One region of the Paenibacillus polymyxa M1 genome, then DNA from elsewhere that is predicted to be linked to it. Evidence: riboswitches for the same ligand, from Rfam matches in the RefSeq annotation. Region 1 holds a riboswitch; each other region holds the start of a gene.
What was found. A riboswitch is a leader RNA that binds a small molecule or an ion and turns the genes downstream of it on or off. The one in region 1 is predicted to bind glycine.

Region 1 (3,284 bases):
CGCCACATGCGCTAGTAATGCTAGAATGGCACCGATAATCCCAGCCGAGAAATTATTGACCAGCATTTCAAAACCTGATTTGACTTTGCCCTCAATGGCCTTATCGAACTTCTTCAATATCCATGCAGCCAGCGGACCAGCTACCATCGCGCCCAGGAACATCGGGATATCGGCCCCCACAATGACCCCCATCGTCATAATGGCACCGATCACACCTCCACGCTGTCCGTGAATCATCGTGCCTCCCGTGTAACCGATCAGCAGTGGCAGCAAATAATTTTTCATCGGATCAACCAGTTGTGCAAAACCCTCATTTGGGAACCACCCGGTCGGAATAAAAAGGGCCGTAATTAATCCCCATGCGATAAAGGCTCCCATATTGGGCATAACCATACCGCTGAGAAAGCGGCCAAAACGCTGTACGGCGACACGAGCGCCACCGTTTGAACTGGACTTTGTGTCCACTGTGCTCATATTCATATCCTCCTTGTGAGTAAATAGCATCACTACCTTTTCTTAAAATTCATACTAAATGACAGCGCTATCTTCATCAACGAAATGAAAACGTACTTTCGTCATGAACGTTGATGACAACATTTAAATTTAAAGTAACGACAAGGCATTATACCTGCATAATTCTTCTTAATATGGCCGATAACAATAGAAATTAGTCGAAAAAACACTGTTGTAAATCTGTGCAATTGTATAAAGAGGCTCTCTTCTAAGCCTGCGTAAGCAACGTAAATACGTCTTCTAAAAGACAACAAAAAAATAGCCGCTATGTCAGGCATAGCGACTATTTTATACAAAAACTGAGCGGACTAACGATGCTCTTATTTAATTCAATATCCATATAAAAACTCAGAATAAAGCGCTATTATTTCATGCTGTATTGCTCATTATTGCTCATCCGAAATCAACTGCTCGTACTGCTCCGCAGACAGCAACTTGCCCAGAGCTTCCTCGACATCATTGCTCATCTCTACTTCGATCATCCAACCCTCTTCATAGGGTGATTCATTCACCAGCTCAGGTGTACTTTCCAGAGCTTCATTTACTTTCAAAACGGTTCCCGTCACCGGAGCAAAAAGATCGGATACGGTCTTCACCGATTCAATTGTACCAATCTCCGTCCCCTGTCCAATCGTTGTTCCCGCCCCAGGTAATTCCACAAAAACAATATCACCCAATTGATGCTGTGCAAAGTCTGTAATGCCGATCCGCAACGTCCCATCCACTGTGTGCTGAACCCACTCATGTTCGTCTGTATACCAAAGTTGCTGTTTCACTTCACTCATCCTGCTTCGCCTCACTTCCACATGAATAAAATGCTTTTGATCACCTGTATTAGACAAGTTAAGATTATGACAACAAGAACATCCATGTCAATAATACTAACAAAAATACTCCATACCAACTCATATAGCGCAGTCTATAAAAAAATGATAACTTGTAACAAACGCTTACATATCCTTATTTATACAATAAATGTTTTTCATATTGTTTTATATGACATTTTTATTGACATTTTGAATGGATTTGCGTATTAATGGGTTATAGTAATTGCTTTTGAAAATACCTCGACAACTGCAAACGCGGATGAACGCGGAGGGAGAGACTACCAAAAATATTCGCATCGCTGTTGTCGTTTGTGAGACAGTTGGGCACGCGAATCGGATCAAGTTGTTATCTGCAAAACCGGGTAACATACCGTTGATCCAAAAGGTAGCGCCGAAGGAGTAAACTTGCATTGCAGGTGAATCTCTCAGGCAAAAGGACCTCTGCCGGACGCATCTCTGGAGAGCATCCGTGAAAAGAGCGGATCACCCAAGGGGAAACCTGGTTCACACCGGGGTAACTTTCTGGTATCAAGGACAGAGCTGAAAGAAGAGTATGGACTGCCGTCTATACGTTTCTTTTAGCCTGTCTTTTTTGTTTAGCCGATTACACTGGATAGGAGTGAAAAAATGTCTAATTTGCGAAGAACACCACTATATTCGTCCTACGGGACGCAGCCCGGGGTTCGTTGTATTGACTTTGGCGGGTGGGAACTCCCCGTTCAGTTTAGCGGCATTCAAAAGGAGCATGAGGCCGTCCGACAACGTGCAGGTTTATTCGATGTATCGCATATGGGCGAGTTCTTGGTTGAAGGCAAAGAAGCTGAGGCTTTTTTGCAACGGGTAACTACGAATGATGTCAGCCAGTTGGAACCAGGCCAGGCACAATATTCACTCCTGTGTTACCCCGATGGAGGAGTAGTGGATGACTTGCTTGTATATTGCAAAGGACCAGAGCGCTACATGCTCGTTGTGAATGCCTCCAACATCGACAAAGATTGGGATTGGCTCATACGCCACGTACCAGCATCGGTTCATCTGAAGAATGTGTCTGATGCGATAGCATTGCTGGCACTACAAGGACCGGAAGCAGCACGTATTGCCGCAGCCGTGACAGATACAGATATTACGAATCTGGCATCTTTCCGATTCCATGAGAACGTGCAATTGTTCGGAGCAAAAGCACTTGTCTCGCGAACTGGATATACCGGCGAAGACGGTTTTGAATTTTATATCCCTGCTGAGGAAGCACCCGCCGTGTGGGATGGTTTACTTCGTTGCGGTGAATCGTATGGACTGATTCCCGCTGGACTTGGTGCTCGCGATACGCTGCGCTTCGAGGCACGGCTACCATTGTACGGACAGGAGTTATCTGCCACAATTTCACCGCTTGAGGCTGGTTTAGGTTTCTTCGTCAAGTTGAACAAAGGAGATTTTATCGGCAGGGAAGCACTGCAACGTCAAAAAGAACAAGGAATTCCTCGCAAGTTGATCGGGCTGGAAATGATTGACCGCGGTATCCCGCGCGCTCATTATCCGGTGTTCGCTGAAGGTCAACACATCGGTGAGGTCACAACGGGTACTCAATCGCCCACCTTGAAGCGTAATCTGGGGCTGGCCCTGGTGGACAGTCGTTTTAGCACCCTATCGACACCGCTGGAGGTCGAAATTCGTGGTAAACGCCTGCGTGCGGAAGTGGTCCCAGCCCCCTTTTATAAACGGCTACGCTGATCTTAATCCTCTTCATTCTAAAAAAGCGATCATGTCAGATATAAAATTCTGGATTTTCCAATTAAGACTATGTATTAGCTAATTTACTATCTAAATTTTGCTTTTCGAAAGGAGCCAGAACCTATGAAGCAGCATCGCTATCTCCCCATGACCGAACAAGACCAAACCGAAATGCTGCGTGTGGTGGGCGTATCATCCATTGATGATTTATTCAGT
Region 2 (3,284 bases), 2.0 Mb from region 1:
GACCAAGGCTCGGGTTGCGGTTCTGTGGAAGCCGCAGGCTCCTCAAACGGCAGAAGCTTCGTCGGTTGATCCAGCGTTAAACCTGCCACATCGGATAATTTGGTGTAGTCCTGCTTCCACGCAAGCCATTGGACCGTTTGCACCAGGAAGGTGGCATCGTCCACTTCCTTGAAACCATCATATGTCTTTTTCGACTGTCCGTTTTCTTCACGCGCATATTTCGGTGTAGCATCTTCTACAGGGGAAGAATCACCGATAAATGCTGCCTTGCCTTGACCTACCTTGGAGATCGCAGCATAAGGCCCTTCCGCACGGCCTCCGCCGTTATAGACACCCTGGTCTACAGCATTGCCCCATTTATTCGTACCTGTAGGGATATAGGCAATTCCTTTGGCTTTGGTAGGATCAATAATAGCCAGCGTAGATCCCGCATGCATGGCAATCGAGCGTACACCCTTGGTAATGCCAAAGGATTGATCTGCGGCTACAATGTCCGTAGCATTCACGTCACCGAGCGCATTGTAACGGAAACGAACACCAAAGTTGGTTGCCAGCCAATCGGAGCTAGTTAACCCCTGCATCGCCGGTGATGCTGCTTCTTCTGTAGTCATGCCTTTGGCCGGATTAGTATAGGCTCCACGACGGTAGCCATTCATAACCTCAGAGGAATCCCAACGGTTTTTGTTACGGTCCGCATTATAGTGGTCGGAGATGAAGAAGACACTTCCCCCGTTATTCACATATTGCAGCAGGGCAGCCTGCTCGGATGCCTTAAAGGCAACATTCGCTTCACCGATGATGAACACATCATATTGGCGCAGCTTATCATAGGTTATGGCCTGTTCTCCATAAGTAAAAGGAATGGGACGGTTCAGTTGGTCCACTGTAAAACCTACATTACGCAGTCCATTGGCAAAGTCGGAGAAGGCGCCTTCAATGACCCAATCTGCTGCCCCAGCCGTCTGTGCGTGCGTATTATCGAACAGCACCTTTTTACCTTTGCCATCCGGCAGTGTAGTACCGGGTTGACCCGGGTTACCAGGATTAGGCTCGCCAGGTTCACCTGGTTCACCCGGCTCGCTTCCGTTCACCAGTTCAACAGCGCTTGGGCTTTTCACTCCACCAAAATTATTGTAGGCGCCGAGTGTACCCGTCACACGGATTTTGTTGCCAATCAGCTCAGGATGGCCTGTTAGCCCAAATTGCCCTCTGTACGCTGATGTCAGCTGTACATCCAATAGATTAGACGTGCTACGTTCATTGGCCTGGTCGGCAATCAGTACGTTAAAATCATTCGCAAACGGAGAAGAAAAATTAGCCGTTTTCGATCCGGTAGCATGTCCGACGATGTAACCTTCCACCGTCACTGTGCCTCCACTGCCTTGGCGCTGAAGTGCCTCGGCTACTGTCAGTGCTCCCTCCGCTTTGACCTGACCGAATGGAACGAAGATCCCGATCAGCAGCGATACGATCGCTGCCAGATGCAGCACCCCTTTCAAGCGTGAACCTGTGAACCGCAAGCCTTTTACCATACGTCAATATCCCTCCTATAATTCCATAAATGTACTTGTCCTCTATCAGATTAGCTGTCTATCTTCTAATTCCTTCCTGATTTCATCCATAATTATGTAAATTTTAATCTCTTTTATCGGAAACTCGCTTGTTTATGTAAAAAATGAACCCTGCGATTGACACCGAGCACGGCATACATTACGCTAAGAAAGATATGTAGAACGGTATACGCGAATGAAGATGACGGGAGAGTCTGTCCAGGGGCTTACACGCTGGCGGCACCGAAGGAGCAAGACGCCAACACCCGGCTGGCGGATAATCTCTCAGGTCCATGTATCGTCATCTGACGCAACTCTGGAGAGAGCGCAAGCCACCCAAGGGGTAAGGCGGTAAGGACACCGTACGAAACTCTCAGGTAACGAGGACAGAGATAAGGGAAACTTCCTTATCCTGTCCTTTTTTGCGCTCACATTTTACGTCAGCATTAGGAACCGTCATAGCCGCGCAAAAACGCGGAAATACCATATACTATGGTACTAGAACATACAGGGGGCCACACCATGCGTTTCAAAGATGTATTTTCCATTATCGGTCCGGCCATGACCGGACCTTCCAGTTCACACACTGCAGGCGCGGTGCGGCTTGCACGCGTTGCCCGTCACTGGCTCGGGACGCAGCCTGACCGTGCCCGCATGACACTGTACGGCTCCTTCGCCGACACCTACAAAGGACACGGTACAGACCTGGCGCTCATCGCAGGACTGCTCAATTACGATACAGACGACCACCGAATTCCAGATGCCGAGCAATGGGCGGAGCAGGCCGGGATGGCCGTAGAATTTGCCGTCAGCGGACTACCCGCCCCCCATCCGAACACTGTCCGTTTTGAGCTGTGGAAGGGTGAGGATCAGCGTACACTGCTGGGCTCCTCCATCGGCGGCGGCAGCATCCATGTCCAGCAGCTCAATGAATTCCGAGTTAACCTGACCGGGGAGCTGTCTACGTTGGTGCTTCTTCACTCGGATAAGCCCGGTACATTAGGTGCGGTGACTTCAGCGCTCGGCGCCGCTGACATTAACATTGCCTATATGCACGTGGATCGCAAAGGCCGGGATGGAGAAGCACTTACAGCCATCGAAACGGACAGTCTTCCTACGGCTGAATTAATCGCAAAACTACAATCCTTACCACATATGTACGAAATTAAAATGATTAATTTGAAAAAAGGAGCTGAATCTGATGCGATTTAGCCATCTGCATGAAATCAGCGCTATATGCGCTGAGGAATCCACCACGATTGGCCGCCTGATGATTCAAGAGCAGGTACAAGAGACGAATACAACGGAAGAAGAAATTTTCCGCCAAATGTCTGATTATTATGAAGTCATGAAGGAGGCCGTTCATCGCGGTCAGACGCAAGACACTGTATCCCGCAGTGGATTGACGGGCGGCGACGGCAAGCGCTTAGCCGAATATCTGCGGACAGGGGAAACCTGCTCCGGCGATGCCTCCGCGCTCGCCATGGCTTATGCGCTCTCCGTGTCGGAGGTTAATGCGTCCATGGGGCGCATTGTCGCCACGCCCACTGCAGGTTCATGCGGAGTCATCCCCGGTGTGTTCATTAGTGCGCAGGAGCGGTTCGGCTGGGATGATGAGCATATGGTGCACGGCTTGTTCGCAGCCGGAGCCATTGGCTACGTCATCGCCAACAATTCCTTCATTTCCGGCGCGGAGGGAGGCTGTCAGGCTGAGATTGGTTCAGCCATCGGGAT
Region 3 (3,284 bases), 170 kb from region 1:
TGGTTATTGACCGTGTAGAAAACAAACAACAAGCGATATATCAAGCATTGCACCATCAATTTGTAGCAAGTGCACTGGCGACCAAACGGGGACATGAGATCATTCCGGGTGCTCAGATCGGCTGTATGCTGGCTCGCATTGAAAGCTACCCACATACGTGTAACCCAGAGGATATTCTGAAAGCACAGCATGAAAATCAAATGAACCTGTTCTTTACGGATGTGCATGCTCGTGGGGAGTATCCCAACTATATGAACCGCTATTTTGAAGAAAATAATATTGTGATCCAGACAGAACCCGGCGATGCTGAAATTTTGAAAAATAATACGGTTGATTTTATCTCATTTAGCTACTACATGACCTTGACCGTATCGGCAGGTCCAGAAGGAGAAAAGGCAGCAGGGAACCTGATTGGCGGTGTGAAAAATCCGTATTTGCAATCCTCCGATTGGGGATGGCAGATTGATCCGATCGGCCTGCGTGTTACACTAAATACGTTTTATGACCGTTACCAAAAGCCGCTGTTCATCGTGGAAAATGGCCTGGGTGCGTACGATAAGGTAGAAGAGGACGGCTCTGTGCATGACACGTATCGCATTGATTACTTGCGTCAGCATATTGCCCAAATGAAGGAAGCCATTGCTGACGGTGTTGATCTGATTGGTTACACCAGCTGGGGTCCTATCGACCTTGTGAGCATGTCTACTTCCGAAATGTCCAAGCGCTACGGATTTATTTACGTTGATCTGGATGATGACGGTAACGGAACGCTCCAACGCTCCAAAAAGGACTCATTTAACTGGTATAAAAATGTGATAGCAACCAATGGTGAAGAATTGTAATTCTATATCGTTTTGGCGGGTACAGCAGAGAAAATCCTTAGGATGCAATCTGCTGTACCCGCTTTTTGTATAGACACCCTATTGATTTGTCAGAGGGCTTCACAAATTTTTCACTTGTAATACGCTGAAAGTTTTCTGTATAATAAATAAAAATTTCATATGTCTGGTTGATGTTTGCGGGAGATGGAACGAAAGTTCCGACCGAAGGGGCAAAACTCTCAGGTGCTTAAGCTGATTTACAGCAACAAGCAGGGACCGTAAACGGACAGAACTCTGGAGAGACCCTTAATTGGGCGCCGAAGGTGCACCGCAGATTATCATCTGCTTAAACTCTCAGGCAAAAGGACAGAGACGCGAATAACCTGTGACAGGGAATACTCTAGGCTTTTTAGAGATAAAATCCTGTACAAATTGGTTTATTTTTCGTGCCTTTAACCTCTCCAGGAGTCGAATCAACGGATTTGACTCTTTTTTGTTTTTTAATATGCTGGAGGAGCGGGTTGAAATGAATTTGGTACATTTATTAGAAACAATTGACAGTTGGATGTGGGGAGCGCCGCTTCTAATTCTCGTCATGGGCACTGGGTTGTGGCTAACGATCCGTCTGAAGATGCTTCAGATTATTCGATTGCCCTTAGCGCTCAAGCTAATTGGTAAAGCGCCGGACGAAGGCAGCGGGGATGTCAGTAGCTTTGGAGCATTGAGTACGGCACTCGCAGCTACTGTAGGTACGGGAAGTATCGTCGGTGTCGCAACAGCGATCAAACTGGGTGGGCCCGGTTCATTATTCTGGATGCTGGTTGCAGCTTTTTTCGGGATGGCAACCAAATATGCGGAAGGGCTATTATCCGTTAAATACCGTGTTAAAGACCGGAACGGACAATTTTCGGGTGGACCGATGTATTATATTGAAAACGGGCTTGGCCGCCGTTTCAAGCCGCTGGCGATGTTGTTTGCCTTTTCTGGTATTCTTGTAGCACTATTTGGAATCGGTACTTTTCCGCAAGTAAAGGCTATCGTTTCTTCTACGGAAAGTAGCTTTGGCGTGCCAACAGTAGTTACAGCAATCATTATTTCCGTGTTGACGGCTGTTGTTACGATTGGAGGACTCAAAAGTATCGCCAAGGTATCCACAAAGATTGTTCCATTCATGTCGGGGCTCTATATCGTGGTTTGTTTAATCGTACTCATTAAGTTTGCAGGAGAGCTTCCTCATGCGATCGCACTAGTATTACAAGGGGCTTTCTCGACAACATCTGCGACGGGTGGATTTGCCGGAGCCACGATTATGCTGGCGATGCGAAGCGGAGTTGCCAGAGGGATCTTTGCAAATGAAGCTGGTTTGGGAAGTGCGCCAATCGCAGCAGCAGCAGCTAAGACGAAATGGCCCGCAGAACAAGGACTAATATCCATGACGGGCGTTTTTATCGATACGATGATTATTTGTAATTTGACAGGATTTACATTGCTGGTTACGGGAATATGGAGTGGAAATGATGATGGAGGTCTGATGACTCAACATGCGTTTTCCAGTGCCTTTCCGGCTGGAGCAGAGCTCGTGACGATTAGCCTTATTTTATTTGCGTTCACAACGATACTTGGCTGGAACTACTACGGGGAACGCTGTGTTGAATATTTGCTTGGGGTCAAGTGGATTAAACCATACCGTTATCTGTTCATCATACTGGTTGCCGGAGGCGCGTTCATCAAGCTCGATGCCATCTGGCTGCTGGCAGATATTTTTAACGCAATGATGGCTTTTCCAAACCTGATTGCACTGCTCGGCTTGTCAGGCATTGTCGTTGCAGAAACCCGAACCTATATGAATTCTTTGTATCCTAATAAGAAAAAGGGCATTCTTGCAGGTGCCAATGTAGGGGCGGCTATCCAAGTAGAAGAAAAAGGACAAACGATCAATTCATAAATAATAAAAGGGAGTGCTCTCAGCCATCATAGGCTTGAGGACACTCCCTTTTAATTGTTATAAGACTGGTATTTACCGACATTTTATTTATTCTGAATAGCCATTAATTCATAATGTTTACAAATCTAAGGGTTATTACATGGAATCATAATCGTAATTTGAAAATTTGAATCCGTAATTGTTGTATTTAAATAACCACCGTACTTCTTTATTACTTGATGGATGTTAAGTAATCCATACCCATGTTTTTTTAAAGGGGGGGTGTATGTTTTGGTTGAGAATGCTGTATTGAGACAATTACTTTTTGAATTGCGAACATAAATCCATAGGGCAGAATTATCGGTTAAAATTTCCAAATGAATTGAATGCTCTTTCTTTCTAGGAAGCTGCCTTACAGCTTCAATAGCATTATCGAAAACATTACCTAAGACAATACATAGATCATGACTTCCAATACTAATGTTTGCAGGGTTAATATGGATTTGATGAAAGAAAGCTATCCCACTTTTATCAGCGAT

Region 2: it holds a riboswitch for glycine, as region 1 does, so the genes downstream of both, sdaAB (L-serine ammonia-lyase, iron-sulfur-dependent subunit beta) here and gcvT (glycine cleavage system aminomethyltransferase GcvT) in region 1, are expected to answer to the same signal.
Region 3: it holds a riboswitch for glycine, as region 1 does, so the genes downstream of both, PPM_RS20465 (alanine/glycine:cation symporter family protein) here and gcvT (glycine cleavage system aminomethyltransferase GcvT) in region 1, are expected to answer to the same signal.

The regions. Positions count from the first base shown of each region.
Region 1 is NC_017542.1:4,379,770-4,383,053, forward strand. Features, by position in the region: gene PPM_RS19695 (PTS mannitol transporter subunit IICB) at 1-474, opposite strand, end outside; gene gcvH (glycine cleavage system protein GcvH) at 900-1,298, opposite strand; glycine riboswitch at 1,600-1,791, shown strand; gene gcvT (glycine cleavage system aminomethyltransferase GcvT) at 1,968-3,068, shown strand; gene gcvPA (aminomethyl-transferring glycine dehydrogenase subunit GcvPA) at 3,192-3,284, shown strand, end outside.
Region 2 is NC_017542.1:485,399-488,682, reverse strand. Features, by position in the region: gene PPM_RS02155 (DUF6359 domain-containing protein) at 1-1,532, opposite strand, end outside; glycine riboswitch at 1,747-1,861, shown strand; gene sdaAB (L-serine ammonia-lyase, iron-sulfur-dependent subunit beta) at 2,073-2,762, shown strand; gene sdaAA (L-serine ammonia-lyase, iron-sulfur-dependent, subunit alpha) at 2,752-3,284, shown strand, end outside.
Region 3 is NC_017542.1:4,547,947-4,551,230, reverse strand. Features, by position in the region: gene PPM_RS20470 (glycoside hydrolase family 1 protein) at 1-842, shown strand, start outside; glycine riboswitch at 1,106-1,201, shown strand; gene PPM_RS20465 (alanine/glycine:cation symporter family protein) at 1,348-2,766, shown strand; gene PPM_RS20460 (sensor histidine kinase) at 2,892-3,284, opposite strand, start outside.